Regions from separate parts of the Polaromonas sp. LjRoot131 genome, predicted to be linked through region 1. Evidence: riboswitches for the same ligand, from Rfam matches in the RefSeq annotation. Region 1 holds a riboswitch; the other holds the start of a gene.

Region 1 (11,618 bases):
ATGCCGCTGTTCTCCTTCATCTCGGGCTACGTCTACGGCTTTCGTCCCTACCAGAGCCGCCCGCTGGGCTTCATCAAGGGCAAGGTGCGCAGGCTGCTGCTTCCGCTGGTCACGGTGGGAACCCTTTTTGCCGTCGTGCAGGCATTCACGCCGGGCACCAACAACGCAGTGGACCACTGGTGGCTGCTGCACATCGTGCCCGTGGGCCACTTCTGGTTTCTGGAAGCCTTGTTCATCGTCTTCCTGGTCGTCATCCTGCTGGAGCACCTGAAAGCACTGGCGACGCCGGCCGGCTTTGCGCTGACCTGGGCCTTGGCAGCCGTGCTCTTCGACTACTTCAGCCCGCCGAATTATTTTGCCGCCCAGGGCGCTGTCTACCTGCTGCCGTTTTTCCTCGCAGGCCTGGCCTGCAAGCGCTTTGAAATAGGCGGCCCTGCCGCGCGCGGCATCGCGGCAGCCGTCTTCATCTGCGCCGCCACCGTGGCCATGCTGCTGCCGCAGTTCTCCGAACAGGGCACCTCCCTACCCGCGCTCGGGCTCGGCGTGTGCAGCGCCTTTTTGTTGCTGCGCAGCGGATGGAGTTCGCCGCGCATGGCCTACATCGGCTCCTATTCATTCGCGATCTACCTGCTGCATGTGTTCTTCACCGCGGCAAGCCGCATTGTTTTGAAGAAGATAGGTGTCACGGATATTTATGTCCTGATGATGGCCGGCCTGGCTGCGGGCCTTGCCGGCCCTATCATCTCGGCGCTGCTGATCAGCCGGCATGCGGGGCTCAACCTGTGGCTGCTGGGCACGACTGGTTCGAGGGCTAAGGCGAAAGAGGCGAAGGCTGCACCGGCTTGATGGGGGTTGGACCGCATTGCACAGCCCCTAAATACCTACGGACAAGTTCGTGTCGATTGATCTGTTGTCGCGTGCTACCAAAACTTCCACCATGGTGTGCCCGGCTTGATCGTCGATTCGTCCCACTCGCCATCCGCGCGGCGCACCGCCCGTACATTGCCAACGACGATCTCAGTATCAGCACCGTGATCAATAAACTCCAGCAAGTCCAAGACAATCCAAAATGCGCTCCCCTCTTGGGGTTGAACATTCAAAGCAAAGTCATCAGTCGAGGTTCCGATTACATCCACTTCTGTCACGGAGGGTGTGGTCTCTCCGTAAACGGAACCGAGAACGCCAGCGATTCCGACGGCCCTCGTCTCGTCCGTGTCACGAACTCGTACGAGGTCTCCAAATCCGATGGGCGAGCTACCAACTGTAGTCATAAGGTTTGACCTGCGAGGCTACGGCAAGTAGCGTTCGGGCTTGGACGTTCTGTGGAATGTTCCATCTGGGTCTACTCCCGCGCCAGTCAAGCAGGTGCCAATTTGGTGAATCTTTGCTGACTTTGGCAAGAACTCAAAGATCAGCGTACAGTAATTTCCCCCGCTATAGACACCAAGACAGTGATCTTCGGTTAGGGCTATCTCTCCCTCTGCCTTTGCTTGTATTGGTGCGTCTTGAAACATGTTACCCAGGACGATGAGGCGAAAGCCCGCGGTGTTCGGATTTCCCGTTGAATCAACAGACTCGATCTTCAGTTGGTCGCCGTGCGAACGAAAGAAAATGCCAGATGGTGTGCACTGCTTGGCCTCAACTGGAATGGCAAGCGTTGCACCAATGACAAAGAGAAGAGTCGGCAGTCCGCGAAGGAAAGACTTGTTGTTCATTTTGAGTTTTTCTCAGGTCGATGAAAAGGACCAAGCCTCTGCAAACCGATTCTAGGCGGACAGTCTGCTTACCGCCTCCTCAATACGGACGAGTGCAACCAATCAACCCATTCGGTTTGTTTGAGCATCGCATTCATGACCGTCGTCACGGGAGCCGACTCTCCGCCTTCGTGGAAACATGGCCTGGCTTAAACTGTGCGGCACGCCGGGCGCCAAGCTGCGGAGACCAAGAACAGTCATGACGGAGACAAAACACACATGAATATTGTCATCACCGGCGGCGCCGGATTCCTGGGTGCGAGGCTGGCCCGCCAGCTACTCGAACAGGGAAAACTTTCCCTTGCAGGCGCCGCGCCGCAAACCATACAGACCATCACACTGGTCGACCGAGTAGCACCGCCCGCAGCCCTGGCAGCAGACCCTCGGATTCGCGCGGTGGTCGGCGACCTTAACGAACTCCTCGAAAGCAGCGATACGGCATCGCAGGTCGTACGCGCCGACGACGCGCTGGTGTTTCACCTGGCCGCGGCCGTCAGCGGCGAGTGCGAAGCCGACTTCGACCTCGGCATGCGCAGCAACGTCGACGCCACGCGCGCGCTGCTGCAGGCCTGCCGCAAGCTGGGCAGCTCTCCCACCGTGGTGTTCGCGAGTTCGCTCGCGGTGTTCGGCAATTCGCCTGCGCAGCCCCTGCCGCCGGTGATCGACGACAGGACGCTGCCGACGCCGCAGAACAGCTATGGCATCCAGAAATTCATTGGCGAGCAGTTGGTGGCGGATTACGCGCGCAAGGGTTTTATACGCGGGCGCAACGTGCGGCTGATGACCGTCAGCGTGCGGCCCGGCAAACCGAACGGCGCGGCCTCCAGCTTCTTGAGCGGCATGATCCGCGAGCCGCTGGCGGGCCAGCGCGCCGCATGCCCGGTGCCGCGCGAAACGGCCGTGGCTTTGGCCTCTCCGGCACGAACGATTGAAGGGCTGGTGCGCGCGGCGGAGGCCAATGATGCCGAGTGGGGTGCGCGTACGGCGATCAACCTGCCGGCGCTGAAGACCACGGTCGGCGAGATGGCCGCGGCGCTGGAGCGCGTGGCCGGTAAAGAGGCCGCCGGCCTCATCGACTGGACGCCGGACCCTGCCATCGCCAATATCGTGGCCAACTGGCCGGCGGTCATAGACGCCGCCCGCGCCCGGGGCTTGGGCCTCTTGCCTGACCCCGACTTCGACAGCATTATTGCGGCTTACTTAAGCGAAAACCCGCGCACCGTGTCCAAGGCGTCGGCGCAATAATAGGTGTGCATACGGCTGCATGCCGTAGTCGCGGATTTTCTGAACAACGATTATTTTGGAGACATCATGAAAATTTCAAAACTGCTGCTCGGCATGGCTTTGGGCCTGGGTTTCATCGCGGCGGCAAACGCACAGACAACCATGCGGATCAGCATTTCCACGGCGCAGAATTCGCACCAGGGCGTGGCCATCGACACCTTTGCCAAGGAGGTCGAAAAGCGCACCGCAGGCCGCTACAAGGTCCAGACCTTCTACAACGGCGCACTGGGCGGCGAGCGCGAATCGATTGAAGCCGTGCAGCTGGGCACCCAGGAACTGGCTTTCTCGTCCACCGGCCCCATACCCAACTTCGTGCCCGAGACCAAGATCCTCGACGTGCCCTTCCTGTTCCGCGACAAGGCGCATGCACGCGCGGTGCTCGACGGCCCCATCGGCCAGAACCTGCTGACCAAGTTCGACGCCAAGGGCTTCAAGGCGCTGGCCTGGGCCGAAAACGGCTTTCGCCACATGACCAACAGCAAGCGCGACGTGAAGCTGCCGGAAGACCTCAAGGGCCTGAAGATGCGCACCATGGAAAACCCGGTGCATATCGCGGCCTACAAAGGCCTGGGCATCATCACCACGCCCATGGCCTTTCCTGAGGTATTCACCGCGCTGCAGCAAGGCACGGTCGACGGCCAGGAAAATCCGCTGTCCGTGATCATGTCCGCCAAGTTCGACCAGGTGCAGAAGCACCTGTCGCTGACCGGCCACGTTTATTCGCCCTGCATCTTCGTGATGAACAAGGCAGCCTTCGACAAGCTCAGCGCCGCCGACAAGACGGCCTTCGTCGATGCGGCCAAGGAGGCCACCAAGGCCAACCGCGCGCGCGTCGACCAGGACGATGCCAACGGCGTGGCCGAGTTGCGCGCCAAGGGCATGACCGTGATCGAGAACGTCGACAAGGCCAAATTCGTCGCCATGCTGGCACCCGTCAATGCCGAGTTCGAGAAGCAGTTCGGCAAGGCGAACATCGACGCGATCCGCAACTACAAATAAGGTACACGGCCGGCCGGTTTCGACCTGGCCCGGCTGCGCCCATTTGCCACCGAAGGCGCCCGCAGGCATAGCACTCGCGGGCGTTTTCCATATCCCTCTTATCCATGGCCCCCCATGAAACAAGCCTTCCTCACATTTGAACGGTGGACCACCGGCTTCTCGATGCTGGTGGCCTGCCTGATGCTGGTCATCGCCTCGGCGCTCGGCATGTTCCAGATCGTGACCCGCTTCGTCCTGGAACAGCCCGCCGAATGGAGCGAAATCCTGATCCGCCTGAGCCTGATCTGGATGGTCTTCATGGGCATCCCCATGGCCTTCCGGCAGGGCGCCATGGTCAGCGTGGACGTGCTTTACCGCTGGAGCCCGCCGCGCATCCGGCGCGTGCTGGACTGGTTTGTCTGCCTGGCCGCCCTGGCGCTGGTCGCCGTGATTGTCTGGTGGGGCTGGGACTATTCGCTGCGCGGCCAGGTGCAGTCGATGGCGGGGCTGGAGTCGGTCTCGATGTTCTGGGGCTATGTGGCCATGCCCGTGGGCGGCATGTTCTGCGTGATCGGCATCATCGGCAACCTGCTGGATCCGCAGCGCAACGAACTGGAAACCGCACAATGAAAACAGAAGCTGGATTTCACCTTCAAGCATGGGCCGCGGAACCGGCTTTGCCGGGCCGCAGGCGCAACGGCCCCCTCGGGGGGCAGGGAACACACGAAGTGAGTGACCGTGGGGGCCCGGTATGACCGCGGTGATGATTTCAACGATGGTGCTGTGCTTTGCGCTCACCGTCTCGGTGGCCGTGTCCATAGGCCTGGCATCCATCTTCGGCATCCAGGCATCCAACGCCAACATGCTGATCTCCGTCAAGGAGATGTTCTCCTCGATCAACAAATTTCCGCTGGCCGCGATTCCCTTCTTCATCCTGGCCGGCAACCTGATGGAAACCGGCGGCATCTCGCGCCGACTGGTGGAGTTCGCCAAAAGCATCGTGGGAGGCGTCCAGGGCGGCCTGCCCATGACCTGCGTGCTGACCTGCATGATTTTCGCGGCCGTCTCCGGCTCGTCCGTGGCCACCACCTTCGCCATAGGCGCCATCCTGATCCCGGCGCTCATCAAGCACGGCTACCCCACGGCCTATGCCGCGGCCCTGCAGGCCACCAGCGCGGAGCTGGGCGTGATCATCCCGCCGTCCATCCCCATGATCCTCTACGGCGTGAGCGCCGAGGTCTCCATCGGTGAACTGTTCATCGCCGGCTTCGGCCCGGGCCTGCTGATCGGCTTTGCACTGATGCTGTTTGTGCACCTGTACTGCCGCTGGAAGGGCTGGGGCAAACAGGACGGCGACGGCCGCTTGAGCTTCGGCAAGGCCACCTGGCAGGCCGGCTGGGCGCTGCTGATGCCGGTCATCATTCTGGGCGGCATTTACGGCGGCATCTTCACGCCGACCGAGGCCTCGGCGGTGGCGGTGTTTTACGCGCTGGTCGTCGGCATCGTGATCTACCGCGAGATCAAGCTGGCGGACCTCTACGTCATCCTGCGCAAGTCGGTGATTTCCAGCGCCGTGATCATGTTCATCATCGCCAACGCCGGGCTGTTCGCCTTCCTGATCACCCGCGCCGGCGTGCCGGACGCCATAGGCCACTGGCTGCAGGAGGTGCTGAAGTCGCCCGCCCTCTTCCTGTTGGGCGTCAACGCCGCGCTGTTCATCATCGGCATGTTCATCGAGACCAGCGCCGCCATCATCGTGCTGGCGCCCATCCTGGCGCCGGTGGCGGTGCATTTCGGCATAGACCCGGTGCACTTCGGGCTGGTGATGGTGGTCAACCTCGCACTCGGCATGATCACGCCGCCTTTCGGCGTAAACCTGTTCGCGGCCTGCACCGTCGCCAGAATTTCGCTGGACCGCATCGTGACGCACCTGCTGCCCTTTGTAGCGGTCATATTGGCTTGCCTGATGGTGATCACTTACGTCCCGCAACTCTCGCTGGGCCTGCGCGACCTGGTTTACGCCAAATAGCCCGGTCCCGAAGGGGATTCACGAAGCTGTCACGCCGGGCCGGCATGCTCGGGTTTTCATTTCAGGATGAAATCCCATGCAGCTCCACAAAACCGACCGTGCCCGCGCCGAGCTCAAGCCCGGCGTGAGAACGCTAGGCCAGCGCGAGCGCACCCTGCTGTTGATGGCCGACGGCAGCAAGTCCGCCCAGGACTTCCGCCCGTTGTTTGACGGCGACGGCGAGGCTATCGCCCTGCGCCTGCTGCGCGATGGCTTTCTGGAAGCGCACCCGGGCAAAACGTCCGCACCGGCGCCCGCTCCCAAACCCACACCCGCCCAGCTGCAGAACTTCCCGAGCCCCGAAACCACGCAGGCCATCCAGGTGTCGGCCGACCAGTTTGAGGGCAAGCGCTCGCTCGCCACCACCCGCATGTTCCTGTTCGACATCTGCGAGCGCATGTTCGCCCGGCGCGACCCGGTGATGGCCGAGCGCTTTCGCGAAGCGCTGCGCAACGCCAAGGACCGCGACAGCATGCTGGCCGCCTCGCGCGAAATGATCGAAGAAATCGAAAAAATCGCGGGCCACGAGCGTGCCGACTCCATCAGCGAGCGCATCGCCATGCTGCTGCCGCAGCACATAGACATCGTGGCGTAGCGACCTGAGAGCCGCGACCAAACCCCTGAGGTTTTACCCCCTCTCCCCCTGGGGAGAGGGTTGGGGTGAGGGCCGGCGGCGCAAATACCCCAAGTTTTCATGCATGAGCCGCGGCCCTCACCCCTGCCCTCTCCCAGAGGGAGAGGGAGTAAGAAAGAAACGGTGCGCTGCAGTCGTGTCTTTTGGTTTTGCTCCTTCCCCCGCTGGGGGAAGGCAGGGATGGGGGCTGTCGGCGCCTGATATTTCGCTGCGCGTGTTGAAGGCTGCGGCCCTCACCCCGCCTCTCCCAGAAGAACAGGACGCAAGACTTGGCCAGCATCGCCGGGAGGGTCTTGGGGGCGGCCTAAGTTACACTCGGCGGGGTCAGGAGAGAGTTTTCCCAGCGAAAACCGCCGAAGGCGCACGTACACCCCGGGGCAACCCTTTTTGGTGCACTGAACGCTCAGGCAAAAGGACTGGCAACCGCCCTGCGGCGCACCACGCGGCAAGGCGTTCCCTACTGGAGAGAGGCCGTTTTCAAGACGACCCACCGAAGGAGCAAATCCGCATCGCCGGGTGAATCTCTCAGGTAAAGTGGACAGCAGGGGCAGCCCATGGGATGAGAACCTGTTCAGGTTCTCAGGGCCATGAACCTGTTTGCCCCCCCCGGAGAATGTCTTGTCCGATTCGTCCACCTCTTCCGCCGTACCTGAAACCCTGCTGAAAACGCCGCTGCACGACCTGCATGTGGAGCTTGGCGCGCGCATGGTGCCCTTCGCGGGCTATTCCATGCCGGTGCAATACCCCGCAGGGCTGATGGCCGAACACCTTCATACGCGCCAGGCCGCCGGCCTCTTTGACGTGTCGCACATGGGCCAGCTGCGCCTGGTGGGTGCCGACGCCGCGGCGGCGCTCGAATCACTGATCCCGGTCGACGTGATCGACCTGCCCGCCGGCAAGCAGCGCTACGGCCTGCTGCTCAACGACGAAGGCGGCATCATCGACGACCTGATGTTCTTCAACCGCGACTACGCGAATGGCGGCGACATCTTCGTCATTGTCAACGGTGCCTGCAAGGTAGGCGACATCGCGCACATCCAGGCCAAAATCGGCTCGCGCTGCCAGGTCATCCCCATGCCCGAGATGGCGCTGCTGGCACTGCAGGGCCCACAGGCCGTCAACGCGTTGCAGCGCCTGGCCCCAGGTGTTGAAAAGCTGGTGTTCATGACCGGCGGGCGCTTCAGCGTCGCGGGCTGCGACTGCTTCCTCACGCGCAGCGGCTACACCGGCGAAGACGGCTTTGAAATTTCGGTGCACGCCTCGCAAGCCGAGACGCTGGCGCGCGCGCTGCTGGCCCAGCCCGAGGTCAAGCCCATAGGCCTGGGCGCGCGCAACTCGCTGCGCCTGGAAGCGGGCCTGTGCCTCTACGGCAACGACATCGACACAACGACCACCCCGGTCGAAGCCAGCCTCAACTGGGCCATGCAAAAAGTGCGGCGCACGGGCGGCGCGCGCGCCGGCGGCTTCCCGGGCGCGGACAAAATCCTGGCGCAACTGGCCGACCCCGCCACGCTGGCCCGCAAGCGCGTGGGCCTGGTGGCGCTGGAGCGCGTGCCCGTGCGTGACCACACCGAACTGCAAAGCACCGACGGCGCTTCAATCGGTGAAGTCACCAGCGGCCTGCTGGGCCCCACGATCAACCAGCCGGTCGCCATGGGCTATGTGAAACCCGAATTCGCCGCCCTGGGCACCCGCGTGAACGCCATCGTGCGCGGCAAACCCGTGCCCATGGAAGTCGCGGCCATGCCTTTTGTCCCCAACCGCTACTTCCGCGGCTGACCCCTGCCGTCCCCACCCCTTAACCCCTGGAGATTCTCATGACCGTCAAATACACCGAAGACCACGAATGGCTCAAGATTGAAGGCGACATCGCCACCGTCGGCATCACCGTGCATGCACAGGATGCGCTGGGCGACGTGGTGTTTGTGGACCTCCCCGCCGTGGGCACGACCTTCGCGCAGAAGGAAACCGCCGGCGTCGTCGAGTCGGTGAAAGCCGCCGCCGACGTCTACATGCCCGTGAGCGGCGAAGTGACGGCCATCAATGAAGCCCTGAAGGACGACCCGTCGCTGGCCAACAGCGACCCCATGGGCGCCGGCTGGTTCTTCAAGATCAAGCTGTCCGACCCATCGCAGCTTGACGCGCTGATGGACGAGACCCGCTACACGGCTTTCTCGGCCTGATTTTTTACTATCCTTTTCTCTGTTTTCTGACTCCTGGCTGCCAAGCCTGACACGGGACCCGACATGTTGATGCAAACCGCCAAGCCCCTGGGCGACCTTGAAAACCCCTCCGAATTCATCGCGCGCCACATCGGCATTGACGAGACCGACGAAGTCCACATGCTCAGCATCGTGGGCTCGGCCTCGCGCCGCGAGCTGGTCGAGGGGATCGTTCCGCGCTCCATCGCGCGCAGCACGCCCATGGCCATCCCGGCCCCGGTCACGGAAGCCGCCGCGCTCAAGCAGCTCAAGGCCATCGCGGCCAAGAACCAGGTGTTCAAGAACTTCATCGGCCAGGGCTATTACGGTACCTGCACGCCGGGCGTGATCCTGCGCAACATCCTCGAGAACCCCGCCTGGTACACGGCCTACACGCCCTACCAGGCCGAGATTTCACAGGGCCGCATGGAGGCGCTGATCAACTTCCAGACCATGGTCTGCGACCTGACCGGCATGCCGATCGCCAACGCCTCCATGCTCGACGAGGCCACCGCCGCCGCCGAAGCCATGACCCTGGCCAAGCGCAGCGTCAAAAGCAAGAGCAATGTCTTCATCGTGGCCGGTGACTGCCATCCGCAAACCATCGAAGTGATCCAGACCCGCGCCAAACCGCTGGGCATTGAAGTCAAGGTCAGCACGGCCTCGGCCACCCTGCCCCTGCTCATGGCCGAGGGCGACTACTTCGGCGTGCTGGCCCAGTACCCGGCCACCACCGGCAGCATCCACGACCTGCGTCCGCTCGCGGGCCAGGCCCATGTCGACGGCGCGGCCTTGTGCGTCGCGGCCGACCTGCTGGCGCTCACCTTGCTGACGCCGCCGGGCGAATGGGACGCCGACATCGTGCTGGGCAACACCCAGCGTTTCGGCATGCCCATGGGCAACGGCGGGCCGCACGCGGCTTACCTGGCCTGCCGCGACGAGTTCAAGCGCTCGCTGCCGGGCCGCCTGGTCGGCGTCAGCGTCGACAGCCACGGCAACCCGACCTACCGCCTCGCGCTGCAGACACGCGAGCAGCACATACGCCGCGAAAAAGCCACCTCCAACATCTGCACCGCGCAGGTGCTGCCGGCCGTCATTGCCAGCATGTACGCGGTCTACCACGGCCCGCAAGGCCTCAAGCGCATCGCCGAACGTGTGGCCGCCTACACCGCCGTCTTCGTGCGCGGCCTGCAGGAACTCGGCTATGAAATCACCAACACCGGCGCTTTTGATTCCGTGACGGTGAAGACCGGCGAGGCGACCAATGCAATCGCCGAGCGCGCGCGCAAGGCCGGTGCCAACCTGCGCTTTCGCCTGAACAACCACCTGGGCGTGTCGCTGGACGAAACCACCAGCCGCAAGGACATCGAGCTGCTCTGGTCCTTCTTCGCCAAACCCGGCCAGACGATTCCCGTGGTCAGCGCCTTCGAAAAAGGCGTGGAGTCGCTGATTCCCGCCGACCTGCGCCGCACCACGCCTTTCCTCACACACCCGGTGTTCAACACCCACCACTCCGAAACCGGCATGCTGCGCTACATCCGCATGCTGAGCGACAAGGACCTGGCGCTGGACCGCAGCATGATCCCGCTGGGCAGCTGCACCATGAAGCTCAACGCGACCAGCGAGATGATTCCCATCACCTGGCCCGAGTTCGCCAACATCCATCCCTTCGCACCCGCCGAACAGTTGCAGGGCTATGCCGAACTCGACAAGCAGTTGCGCGACTGGCTGTGCCAGGCCACGGGTTATGCCGGCATCAGCCTGCAGCCCAACGCCGGCTCGCAGGGCGAATACGCGGGCCTGCTGGTCATCAAGGCCTTCCATGAAGCCAAGGGCCAGGGCCATCGCAACATCTGCCTGATTCCCTCCTCGGCCCACGGCACCAACCCGGCCAGCGCGCAGATGGTCGGAATGACCGTGGTCGTGACCGCCTGCGACGCGCAGGGTAACGTCGACATGGTCGACCTCAAGGCCAAGTGCGAAAAGCACAGCGACAACCTGGCCTGCGTGATGATCACCTACCCCAGCACGCACGGCGTGTTTGAAACGCAGGTGAAAGAACTCTGCGCCATGGTGCACAGCCACGGCGGCCGCGTCTACGTGGATGGCGCCAACATGAACGCGCTGGTCGGCGTGGCCGCACCGGGCGAGTTCGGCGGCGATGTGAGCCACCTGAACCTGCACAAGACCTTCTGCATTCCGCACGGCGGCGGCGGCCCGGGTGTGGGCCCGGTCTGCGTGGTGGCCGACCTGGTGCCTTACCTGCCCGGCCATGCGACGGCCGGCATCCCCGTCAACGGTGTGGGGGCCGTCTCGGCCGCTCCGCTGGGCAATGCCGCGGTGCTGCCCATCAGCTGGATGTACTGCCGCATGATGGGCCCCGAGGGCCTGACGCAAGCCACCGAGGTCGCCATCCTGAGCGCCAACTACATCAGCTCGCGCCTCAAAGACCACTACCCCACGCTGTACGCCAGCGAAAACGGCCATGTGGCCCACGAGTGCATTCTCGATTTGCGCCCACTGAAAGAAACCAGCGGCGTCAGCGCCGAGGACGTGGCCAAGCGCCTGATGGACTACGGCTTTCACGCGCCCACGCTGAGCTTCCCCGTGCCCGGCACGCTGATGGTCGAACCGACCGAAAGCGAAACCCTGGCAGAACTGGACCGCTTCATCGACGCGATGATCGCCATCCGCGACGA
Region 2 (11,618 bases), on a different contig from region 1:
CCTGCGCATTGGGCGGCGAAGCCACTGCCACAGAGCCAATGGCCTCGGCGGGGGCGGCCGAGGCCGGCCTCAAGGCCGGCACACATCGCTTCATTGCCCAGCGCACGCTCAGCCTGATGGCGCAAGCGGCGGCCGGCCTGGGGCTGACACCTCTTTCCGCACCCACACACCGTGGGGGCTTCATAGACCCCAGGCAGCTGGTGGCACGCCTCGCGGCCTGCCAGCAGGCGGGCACGGCCTTACCTCTGTCCGAGCCGGTGTTTGCACTGATGCGCCTGGTGCCCGCCAGCATGGACTCGGACGCCGCCCGCGACGCGTTGCAACAGGCGCGTTCGCTGAAGGATCAGCCTGTGGTGCAAGCGCTGCGCTATGCGCTGGGGGACACAGTGACCGTGCCGCATGATGCCGCTGAGCAGACGTTGTTTGTGGCCGCCGCCCGCACACGTTCGCCCGGCACGGACGATGCGCTCACGCTCGCAGCGTTCGGCAGCGTGGGGCCCAACGGCCCCGCCGCCGCGCAACTGGACTGGCATGTCAGCAGCAGTGAGCCCAGCGAAGCCGGCTACGAATTCCGCACCCTGTATGTCACCTGTATGCCCGAGCTGCGGCCGGCAGAGCCGCACCACTACGGTATTGCCCTGTGTGCCAAACACCTGACGCACGAGCAGTGGCAAACCGAACTCGACGCATCGACCATTCGCTTTGCCGCCAGCCTGCAGCCCGCCAACCTGGAACCATTCTTTGCGGAAGGCGCACGTGCCTTGGGCAACAATGTGGATTGGTGGGAAGCGGAGTGGCAAAACCGTGCCTACCTGGACGTACTGCTGGAGCCCACCACGCCCATGACGCCTATGGCTTGCCTGCTGCTGGCTGTGGGCCTGGCCGGCAAAGAGCCGGGACAGACGGCGCTGGCGGTAGACGCGTTGGCGCGCAGCGTGCAAGACGGGCGTCTGGACGTGACGGCCATGGGTCAGACACTGGCGCGCCTGTGGGCTACGCCGCTGGTCAAAGGCCCACGCCTGGCAAAGAGCCTGACAGCCGCCGCGCAGGCCCATGCCGCCATGCCCGCCGCCGTGTTCGCGCTGCTGTGCGCCATGGCAGAGGTGCAGCCAGGCGCACCGCGCAAAGACCTGTCGCCCCTGCTGGAGCTGCTACTGGAACTTAAGCTGGCGCAAGGCCTGGCTTTGCCGGCCACCACGCGTACGGCACTGCAGGCCATGCGCCTGAGCGGCAAAAGCAAACTCGCCGTAAAAGAAATCCTGAGCTAAACAGATAGATCCCCCTGTCCAAGCTCACTGCGTGTAGCTTGTTCTCCCCTCAAGGGGACGGTGAACTAGATCCACCCCTGTCCGGGACTCACTACGTGTAGCCCGTTCCCCCCTCAGGGGGCGGCGCCTGGGGCCGGCGAAGCCGGACCCTCGGCCCCCGCTGGTGAAATATTCCCACTGCATACGCCCTGAATCTTCAACCCAGCATGAGCCGCGGGACTGGCTTTGCCAGACCGCAGGCGGGCGGCCCCCTCGGGGGCAGCGACCCACACGCAGTGGGGCAGCGTGGGGGCTCTACTTCTTTTGCGTGGCGCGGTAGACCTGCATCACCGTTGCGAAGTCGCGGTCGAAATTGATCGGCAGGAAGGTGTCGTTGCCGGGCAGCTGCTTCTTCAGTGTGGGCGAGAAGCTGTAGTTGAACGAGCACTTCTTGACCCTGGCCTGCAGCTCGGGCGACACCTCTTTGTTCATGGTCCAGGTTTCCGTCATGAAGGGCGGGCTTTCCCAGATCGTGCGTATGCTCGAGCCCTTGACGTCGCCCTTGACGACCATGCGCTGGTACAGGTCGCTGGCCACGGCCGCGGCGGGGAAGAAGCCGTGCATCACGCCCGTCACCGAGCGCTCATGCCCGTTCGAAAAAACCACCTCGTAGTCCTTGTCCGGTGTCAGGCCCAGGGCAGGGAACAGCACGCGGGGCGCCAGGTTGCCCGAATTGGAGGTCGGCGTGGTGTGCGCGATCTTTTTGCCGATCAGGTCCTTGGGCTCCTTGTAGGGGCTGTCGATACGCGTGATCAGGATCAGCTTGTAGGAGTTGCGCTGGCCGGTGGCCTTGTTGCCCGGCACGCCGAATGGAGCGGCCTGCCCGGCGGTCACCATCTGCGCGGCCAGGCCGGGGTTCACTTGCCCGATCTGGGCTTTGCCGGTCGAAAGGGCTTCGACCAGTTCTTTTTCGCCCAGGATGTCCACGTTGCTGGTGCGCTCCAGCGAGTCGCCTTGGGCGTTCTGCAGTTCCACATTGGCGCAGCGCGACAGGTGGCTGAAGTAGTCGCCCCACAAGGCCATGGTCTCGGTCTTGCCGTAGGTCTTGGGCATGGCCACCACCATTTTTTCGCGCGGGCCTGAATATTTTTCGACCGCCGCCGCCGCCGCAGCGGCAGAGGCTTTGGCCTTGGAAGGCGGACGCGGGTTCTCGGTTTGCGCCACGGTGGAACCCAGAGCCAGGGCCGTGCCTGCCAGCACCGCCGCATTACGCCAATAAACCGTCATGTCGTACATCCCAAAAAGTTATTGCTTGAACCGCAACTGCGGAAAGCACGGCCGCGAAGCCGTTCAAGCAGTGTGCGCCCAAGTTAACTTTTACTTACAGGTCAGCTGGCTCTAAAGGGACATAAAGCGGGAATACCCCGGGCGATTCGTGGTTTTTTTGCCGAAAAATGGCGCACCAAGGTAGCGCGCAAAGCCACTTTCCTGATATGGCCGGTGTTACAAATTCCGCCCGGCGCTCGCGGCGCGGGACGCGTCAATCTTGCCGGGCCGTCATTGCAAATCAGGCTGCTTGACCTATCGCAAGGCTTGCGCTGATGGCATGTGCGGGTGAACCGCATTTGCGCCAGATCAAGCCGCCCAAAAGGCCCCTCGGCTCCAATCAATGGCGGGAATGTTCCCGCTTCTTCTGCTGCCTATCCATGAAAAAACAAATCATCGTTGCCGCTGCCCTCAGCGGCCTTTTGTCGGGCGCCGCTTTTGCCCAAACCGTTGAAAGCCCCTGGCTGGTCCGTGCCCGTGCCGTCCGCCTGGACAGCGTCAACGGCGACAGCACCGGCCTCGGGCTGGCCATCAACAACAAGTGGATGCCCGAGCTCGACATCAGCTACTTCTTCACCCCGAAGGTCGCGGTCGAACTGGTGCTGACGGTTCCGCAAAAGCACACGCTGTCGTCCCGCGGCACCGCCATCGGCAGCTTCAAGCACCTGCCGCCCACGCTGACGGCGCAATACCACTTCGACCCGGTGGGTTCGGGCGCCTTCAAGCCCTATGTCGGCGCGGGCATCAACTACACCCGCTTCAGCGCGGTCAGCCTGCCGGCCGGCGTTGACATCAAACGCAGCAGCTGGGGCCCGGCGCTGCAGGTCGGCGTGGACATTCCCCTGAGCAAGCAGCTGTCCCTGAACTTCGACCTCAAGAAGGTCTACATCCGCACCGACGTGTCCGCGGGCGGCGTCAACATCGGCACGTTCAAGGCCGACCCGACCCTGTTTGGCGTGGGGCTTGGCTGGCGCTTCTGAGCAGGCGAGGGGTCGGGCGCCTTTCCTGACAAGCGCCGTTACAAATTGGGCCCAGCGGCTGCCGCGCGGGACGCGTCAATCTTGCCGAGCAGCCACTGCAGGCCGGCCAGGTGCTGCTGGTCGTGGCTGCACAGGTAATGCACCAGGCTGCGCAAGCTCAGGGCGCCGTAGCCTTCGAATTCCGCCCTGCGGTCCAGCTGCTGCGGCGTAACGGCCGACAACATCGCCATGGTTTTCAGGCGCGCCGCACGAAACGCCGCCAGGGCTTCCCGCGCATCGGCTGTTGCGTAGTTGCGCTCCTTCTCGAGCTCGTAGCCATCCAGCGACACGAGCACCGGATTTGTCTCGGTGAGCGTGCGTTGAAGCCGCACGTGATAGCCGTCGATCTCGATGTCCCTGACGTGGCAGACCTGGCCCAGCGCCGAAAAAGTCTCGCTCGGGATGCCGTCCCATGACGGCGGCGTCCAGTGGCTGTGGCTTTCGGGAATGGCCGCGTAGAACTGCTCGAGCTGGTTCGGGAAATCTGCCATGGCCTGCAGGGTGGCGGTATTCAAGGGGGCGCTCATGGCTTGTCGCTCCGCACCGAAGGCCAGAGCAGCGCTTGCGCCACGATCACCCGCTCGCCATTGAAGGTCGCCGCCGGCGAGCCGTAGAGTGCATAGCCCAGCGCCAGCGCTTCGCTGACCCGGTGGCAGAAACTCGCGTCATCGGGACCCGTGAGGAGGCGATAGGCGGGAAGGCCGTCGGGCGGCGTGGTGGCGGGTGATGTCATGGCGGCAAGCGGCGAATGAACGGAGGGCGATATTACCGTGTCCGTTCAAACGCTGCATGAGCGCCGCCCTCAGGCCTTGGCCATGCCCGGCAAGGCCATGGCGCGGCCTGGCGCCGGCATACCGGTGAACGCAAAATCCACTTCCGGCACACGCCCGCTCACGATGTCGGCAATCGCCGCACCCGAGCCGCAGGCATGCGTCCAGCCCAGCGTGCCGTGGCCCGTGTTGAGGAACAGGTTGGAGGTTTTACTTTTGCCGATGTAAGGCACGTTGCTCGGCGTTGCCGGCCGCAGGCCGGTCCAGAACTGCGCGCCTTCGCCGTCCGTCATCTCCGGGAACAGCTGCTGCACGCGGCGCACGATGGCCTGGCAGCGCACCAGGTTCAAGTCCGTGTTGTAGCCGTTGAGCTCCGCCGTGCCGGCGATGCGCAGGCGCTTGCCGAAGCGCGAGAACACCAGCTTGTACTCGTCGTCGGTCAGGCTCACCTGGTAAGACGCCGCCTCGTTGATCACCGGCAGCGTCACCGAATAACCCTTGGCCGGGTAGATGCGCAGGCTTTGGCCCAGGCGCTTGGCCCAGGGCGCGCTGAAAGCGCCCAGGCACATCACATAGGCGTCGGCCTTCAGCGTCTCCACGCGCCCGCCCGCTTCGCCGCTGCCCCTGGCCACCTGCACGCCGTCCAGCCGGCCGCCGGCGGCCTGCACGTCCAGGATGGTGGTGTTGTAGAGAAACTTCACGCCCGCCTGTTCGCAGCGCGCGGCCAGCGCGGCGGTGAAGGCCTGGGCGTCGCCCGACTCGTCGCTGGGCGTCATGCTGCCACCGGCGATGCTGGCGCGGCACTGGGCCAGCGCGGGTTCAATCGCCACGCATTCCTCGGCGGTTTTCATGTCAAGCTCACAGCCGTGCTCGCGCATGATGCGCGCCGGCTCCTGCGCCGCGTCGTACTCGGCCTGGCTGGTATAGAAGTGCAGGATGCCCCGGGTCTGCGCGTCGTACTGCAGGCCCAGCTCTGCACGCAGTTTTTGCAACGCACCGCGGCTGTACATGCCCAGGTTCACGATCTGCCGGATGTTTTGCGCGGTGCGCGCCGGCGTGCAGTTGCGTAAAAACTCCAGGCCCCACAGCCACTGGTTCACATCGGCGCGCAGCCGGAACAGCAGCGGCGCGTCTTCGTGCGCCAGCCACTGCAGCACCTTGAGTGGTGCGCCCGGGTTGGCCCAAGGCTCCGCGTGGCTGACGGAAATCTGCCCGCCGTTGGCAAAACTGGTTTCCATCGCGGCCGCGCCGCGCCGCTCGATCACCGTGACCTCGTGCCCGCGCTGCGCCAGATACCAGGCCGTCGTGACCCCCGTGACACCTGCACCCAAAACCATGACTTTCATGGCGATTCCTTTTTTCAAGCAGAACTGACGTTGCGCAAGCGCAATGCCTGGGGGTGCTTGAATCAAAGAAGAATCATGGCAACCGCCAAGCCATCGCAGGCTTGCGGCCGCTTCCACTGTCCTTGGTACCTGAGAGATTCAGCCGCTGCTCGCGCATCGGCTTTGCTCCTTCGGTGCACCGCACCTTGCATGCGGCGTCTCTCCAGACGGCTGTGTGTTTCCGGGCAGTACGGGACCTGAGCGATTATGGAAGTTTGCGCCTTCGGTGGCCGCCCCTTGGGGGCAGCGCTCTCCTGCTTGAACGGTTTGAATTTACCATCGAAGCTTCATTTGCGAAACGCGAATCCGGCGTCCAGTACAGGTCCAGCGGGCTGATTCAGCGGCTTAATAGTAGGCTGCAGTATGGGCGTTCAGCCTTCACACACAGCGCGCACAAACGCGGCCTTGCCCTCGGTATAGGCCTCACGGTCGTTCGGGTACCGGGCCGCCAGGTCCGCCTTGAGCGCCGCATAACGTGCCGCCAACGCAGCATCCGCGCGCAGCGCATCACAAAAACGCAGGCGCTGTACCCACACCTCGCCGCCATGCACCACCAGGTGCAGGTGGTGCGTGCGATGCCCGCCGGCCCAGCGCATCAACCATTGGCGGTCCACCAGCGAGGCGTTAAATTCGGCCGATGCCGTATAGCCCTGCGCGCACAGCGGCGCCACCAGCGCCCTGGCCGCCGCCATCGAGGCCACACCGGCCAGGATGTCGATCACCGGCTTGGCCGCCAGCCCCGGCACGGCCGTGCTGCCGATGTGTTCGACGGCGATGAAATCATCGGGAAACAGCGCCAGCAGCCGTTCACGCTCGGCCTCGAACAGGCCGGGCCAGCGCGGGTCGTAAGCCCGCAGCGCCACTTCCTCGTGAATGGCGGCCTGCAGCGACTCCTGTTCCGTCATGGCGTCAGCAGCTCCTAACGCAGCGCGAAAAGCGCCGTGCGCGCCATCTCCAGCCGCTCCTCGAGGTAGGCGCCGTAAAAATCCGGGACTGCCACGCCCACCAGGGGCTCGGCCAGCTTCTGGCCCTCGGGGCCCAGGAACAGCACCGTCGGCGTGAAGCTCACCTTCCAGGTTTTGGTCCATGCCGCCGCCGTGGTGGTCTTGCCGTCGAAGCCGGTCAGCGGCGTGCTGTTGTCGTTGATATTGAGCTGCCAGGCCTCGAGGCCGGATTCATTGCGCGCGGGCAGAAGGTAGTTGCGCCGCACCAGTTCGCAATAAGGGCAACCGGGCAGGCTGACCAGCAGCACCAGCGGCCCGCCTTGTTTCTCGGCCAACCGGGCTGCTTGAGGCAGTGAAGCCGGCACAGGCAGGGTGGCGACTTTGACCGGTATCCGCGCCTGCCATGCCAGTGCGGGCAGCGCCAGGCTGCCCGCCAGCGCGGCCGTAAAGCCGCGTCGGCCCACCGCCTTCATTCAGCGCACTCCAGCAGGATATGCGCCAGCGCCGCCGGCTCGGTCACCATGGGGTCGTGGCCGGTGGCCAGGTCCACCACCCGCGAATTCGGCAGCCAGGCGCCGCCCCAGAAGGCAGGGTCGCGCGCGCGCAGCCGGCTGGGGGTGATGGTCGCCAGCGCCGGTGCTGTGCAGTTCACAAAAGTGCGCGGCACGGCCGCCACACGCTTCACGTCAAAATCCAGCGGTGCCTGGTAGGTGTTGCCCGGGTGCGGCGTCTGCCGGCGCTGCACCCAGTCGTGGTCGGCGCCCTGCAGGCCGTAGACCTCAGGGTCGGGCGGCGCAAAGCTGAAATTGGCCGTGGCCTGCGCACCCGCCATACGCTTTTGTTGCGTGGCCGCGTCGTGCGTGCTGCTCCAGCTTTCGCCCGGCTGCGGCACCACGGCATCCACATACACCAGGTGCTTCAGGCGCTCGCCCATGCGGTCGGCCACGGCCGTGCCTATCATGCCCGCGTAGGAATGCACGGCCAGCGTCACCTCGTGCAGCTCTTCCGCCTCGATCAGGTTGATCACGTCGTTGATGTGGGTATCGAGGTTGATGGCCGGCGAGAGCAGGTGGGCACGCTCGCCCAGGCCCGTCAGTGTGACGGCAAAAGCCTTGTGGTGGTCCAGCTGCAGCACCTGCGCCACACGCCGCCAGCACCAGCCGCCATGCCAGGCGCCATGCACCAGAACAAAATTGTGTTTCATCGCGTCACCTCTTTGAATCAGGTATTTGCATCAGGTCTTTGTGCGGGCCAGCCGCGTCAAATCGTTTTGCCGCCCTTTAACTCCGACAGCTTCGCGTCGGAATAGTTCATCAGTTCGCGCAGCACCTCATCCGTGTGCTGGCCCAGCAGCGGCGGCGGCAAATCGGTGCGCACCGGCGTCGCGCTCAAGCGCATCGGGCTGGAGACCAGCTTCAAGTCGTCCTTCACCGGGTGCCGCCACTCGGTCACCATGCCGCGTGCCTCAATCTGCGGGTCGGCAAACACCTCCGCCAGGCTGTTGATCGCGCCGCAAGGCACTTTCGCCGCCTCCAGCGCCGCCAGCCAGTCGGCCTTGCCGCGCGTTTTCATCACCGCTTCCAGCATCGGCACCAGCTGGCCGCGGTTCTGCACGCGGTTGCGGTTGGTGGCAAACAGCGGGTTGGTCGCCAACTCCGGAATTTTGGCCACCGCGCAGAACTTCGCATACTGCGAGTCGTTGCCCACCGCCAAAATCAAATGGTCTTTGCTGCCATCGGCCGCCGGCGCAACCTCAAACACCTGGTAGGGCACGATGTTCTGGTGCGCATTGCCGGCACGTCCCGGCGCCTTGCCGCTCACCAAATAGTTGGCGCCCAGGTTGGCCAGCATGGCCACCTGCGTGTCCAGCAGCGCCATGTCCACCTGCTGGCCCTCGCCGGTTTTTTCGGCATGACGCAGCGCAGCCAAAATCGCCACCGTCGCATACATGCCCGTCATCAAATCCGCCACCGCCACACCCACTTTTTGCGGCCCGCCGCCCAGGTCGTCGCGCTCGCCCGTCACACTCATCAGCCCGCCCATGCCCTGGATCGCGTAGTCATAACCCGCGCGGTCCGCATAAGGCCCGGTCTGCCCGAAGCCCGTGACAGAGCAGTACACCAGGCGCGGGTTGATGGCCTTGAGCGAGGCATAGTCCAGCCCATAACGCGCCATGTCGCCGACCTTAAAGTTCTCGACAAACACGTCGCAGTGCGCCGCCAGCTCCCGCACCAGCGCCTGGCCGGCGGGCTGCGCAATGTCGCAGGTCACCGAGCGCTTGTTGCGATTGGTGCCCAGGTAATAAGCCGCCTCGGTGTCGGTGCCCTGCGCGTCTTTCAAAAACGGCGGGCCCCAGGTCCGGGTGTCATCGCCCGTGCCCGGGCGTTCAATCTTGATCACGTCGGCGCCCAGGTCGGCCAAAGTCTGGGTGCACCAGGGACCCGCGAGCACGCGGGAGAGGTCGAGGATGCGGATGCCGTCTAAGGAGTTCATGGGGACATTTTGCCTCCAGCGCTGGGTAACTTCCTCTGATTGAAGGAGGCGATGCCCGGGACCATAGCCTAATATCCCAGGCTCGGCTTCACAAACGCCCGCAAGATGTTTGTGATCCGGCGAAAGCGCCGAGGCAAAACCTTCACCACAATCATCCTTATGCCTGAACAAAACCCTTATGCCCCACCCCAGGCGCAAGTCGCCGATATCGACGAGCTGGTGACCGGCGAGCATGCGCCTGCACTCTGGAACCCCAATGCCGCCGCCAGCTGGAGCCTGCTCTTTACCCCTATCTTTGGGGCTTACCTTCACATGCGCAACTGGGAGGCCCTCGGGCAGCCGGAAAAAGCCGCAAGCTCGAAGAACTGGGTGATTGGAAGCCTTATCTTTGTCCTGCTTCTTATCATCGTTCCATTGTTATTGCCGGAATCCAAAGGCATGGACGCCATTGGACGGGCGTGCGCCTTTGCGCTGCTGATCACCTGGTACTACGCCATGGGCAAGTCGCAGCAGGCATTTGTCCTGGGGAAATTCGGAAAGGCTTATCCGCGGCGTGGCTGGTCCAAGCCTTTGCTGGCGGCGGTCGGGGGCCTGATTGCCTTATTTGCAATCGTTTTTGTCGTGGCGTTTGTCATCGCCATGGCCGGCGGTGAATTCTGACGGCCGACGGGTTTTAGCCGACGAAGCGGGGACAAGAGGCGTCGTGAAGAATTTCTTTGTCATCACCGCTCTGATTTTGATACCCATCCGTGCTTTCTCGGCTGGCATTCCAGAATGTTTTGTTGGACGGTGGAAGTCCGACGAAGCATTGACACTTGAAGACTTGCGAAAGCATCCCGAGGTCACCGAGAAGGCCAGGGCACTCTTCGAGAACAAGTTCTTCGGGAGCTTGGTCCTGGTCTTTGGGCCTGGCTATGGCGGTTGGTACCTTGAAGGGGAGCAGACTCGCGCGGATATCTCCTTCGAGAAGTTCGACGTCATGGAGCGCGGAACGAACCGGGTCACTTTGCGAAGCTATACGTTGGGAGTCGAGCAGCATCAGCAATGGTTTTGCGAAAGTGGCCGGATCTACACGCACGTGGGCAGATGGGAGTTTCGCGAATATTTTTCTCCGTTGCCGTGACTCCTAATTTTTCGTTCCGCTTAAGTCAAACAGTAGTCTTAGAAGATGCGCACACCTCCGACGTTTCAGCGATGGGCTATTTGGATAGCCAGGCACTTTTGGATGATCTCTCTGATTTGCTTTACGCCCGCGCTCGCATCCTTGGGCGCTGTGTTCTTCCTGTCAAACACCGCTCAGGAGATGACTGGAACACTGCAGGCTGCAGCAACGACGGCACTGCTCACCTTTGTGTGGGTTCATCAGCTCTTTATCTCTCGGCAAGGGAAAGCCACAAAATTCTTGGAGTTTTGGCCAGTTTCCCTCATACGACTTGCGCTGTTTATGGTCGTCACTCCTTTTCTCATTTTTATGACGATTCTTTCATCCGTCGATTTCATTCAACAACTGTTGCGGCTATAGCGATCTTGGTTCATGCTCACGCGTCGACCAAATCTACCCGCCTAACGGCGTTCAACCGGACTCAAAACTGTTGCGCAGGGAAACCTCAGCGAGGAAAGCACATTTATGGACTGGGAACCGGTCTCGGAGGCGTCTCTGTGGAATTTAATCAACGCCGCAGAGCGTCGGATGGATATTACGCAGGCAAGGCTATGGGAGGTCATTCGAATTGAACCTGCGAAGTGGTCAGAAGCGTCCTATGGAAGGGCGGGCAATGGCTTTTGGGTTGTTGCAGTCATCGGAAACATGGTTGTTTGGTACAACGACATTGAAGACGGTTTCAACCGCTCCAGGTACTCCAGCTACGGGAGCATTGGAGAGTACTTGTGCAATCAAGACGATCTGGAAATGACACTGCAACAAGTCCTCAATGCAATAGAAACCGGCAAGGACAGGGCGCCTCGGGTAGGGCCACCCATAGCAGGCGTCTTGGATGCAGAGGCCTAACCCCTCAATCGAGAAGAGTTGCCATGATGAAGAAAGGCGTTCCCGCCGCCAGCCCTGAGGCTTACGTCGTCGCCCTCTCCGGCTGGCAGCGTGCCACGATTGAGCAGGTGCGGGCGGCCGTCCTGACCGGCACCGCGCTGGACGAAGTCATCAAGTGGGGCCACCTGGTCTATCTGTCGAATGGCCCTGTGCTGCTTATTCGCGCCGAAGAAAGCCGTGTGCTGTTCGGCTTCTGGCGAGGGCAACGCCTTTGCAAAATGGATCAGCTTCTAAAATCTGGTGGCAAGTACGAAATGGCGACGAGGGAATTTCACGAGGGGGATGAAGTCAACGCGGCCTTGTCGCGCCGCCTCGCCAAAGAAGCGGTGCGGCTGAACAAGGCGCTTGGCGATCCGACGAAGCTTTAGCCATGCCCGAGTGGGAGGG

Evidence for each region. Region 1 has a riboswitch for glycine ahead of gcvT (glycine cleavage system aminomethyltransferase GcvT). Riboswitches for the same ligand answer to the same signal wherever they lie in the genome.
Region 2: it holds a riboswitch for glycine, as region 1 does, so the genes downstream of both, ACSQ27_RS12505 (D-amino acid dehydrogenase) here and gcvT (glycine cleavage system aminomethyltransferase GcvT) in region 1, are expected to answer to the same signal.

The regions. Positions count from the first base shown of each region.
Region 1 is NZ_CAXUPF020000001.1:390,117-401,734, reverse strand. Features, by position in the region: gene ACSQ27_RS01915 (acyltransferase family protein) at 1-846, shown strand, start outside; gene ACSQ27_RS01910 (hypothetical protein) at 921-1,145, opposite strand; gene ACSQ27_RS01905 (hypothetical protein) at 1,290-1,715, opposite strand; gene denD (D-erythronate dehydrogenase) at 1,974-2,999, shown strand; gene ACSQ27_RS01895 (TRAP transporter substrate-binding protein) at 3,066-4,037, shown strand; gene ACSQ27_RS01890 (TRAP transporter small permease) at 4,152-4,646, shown strand; gene ACSQ27_RS01885 (TRAP transporter large permease) at 4,768-6,045, shown strand; gene ACSQ27_RS01880 (hypothetical protein) at 6,122-6,679, shown strand; glycine riboswitch at 7,034-7,147, shown strand; glycine riboswitch at 7,169-7,270, shown strand; gene gcvT (glycine cleavage system aminomethyltransferase GcvT) at 7,337-8,497, shown strand; gene gcvH (glycine cleavage system protein GcvH) at 8,536-8,901, shown strand; gene gcvP (aminomethyl-transferring glycine dehydrogenase) at 8,965-11,618, shown strand, end outside.
Region 2 is NZ_CAXUPF020000002.1:423,076-434,693, forward strand. Features, by position in the region: gene ACSQ27_RS12480 (DUF6493 family protein) at 1-1,268, shown strand, start outside; gene phnD (phosphate/phosphite/phosphonate ABC transporter substrate-binding protein) at 1,563-2,534, opposite strand; gene ACSQ27_RS12490 (OmpW/AlkL family protein) at 2,954-3,553, shown strand; gene ACSQ27_RS12495 (DinB family protein) at 3,592-4,119, opposite strand; gene ACSQ27_RS12500 (DUF1737 domain-containing protein) at 4,116-4,325, opposite strand; gene ACSQ27_RS12505 (D-amino acid dehydrogenase) at 4,395-5,714, opposite strand; glycine riboswitch at 5,816-5,924, opposite strand; gene ACSQ27_RS12510 (GrpB family protein) at 6,119-6,652, opposite strand; gene ACSQ27_RS12515 (hypothetical protein) at 6,667-7,164, opposite strand; gene ACSQ27_RS12520 (alpha/beta fold hydrolase) at 7,161-7,895, opposite strand; gene ACSQ27_RS12525 (CaiB/BaiF CoA transferase family protein) at 7,952-9,184, opposite strand; gene ACSQ27_RS12530 (hypothetical protein) at 9,344-9,844, shown strand; gene ACSQ27_RS12535 (hypothetical protein) at 9,888-10,307, shown strand; gene ACSQ27_RS12540 (hypothetical protein) at 10,410-10,706, shown strand; gene ACSQ27_RS12545 (hypothetical protein) at 10,812-11,192, shown strand; gene ACSQ27_RS12550 (DUF1801 domain-containing protein) at 11,216-11,599, shown strand; gene ACSQ27_RS12555 (hypothetical protein) at 11,602-11,618, shown strand, end outside.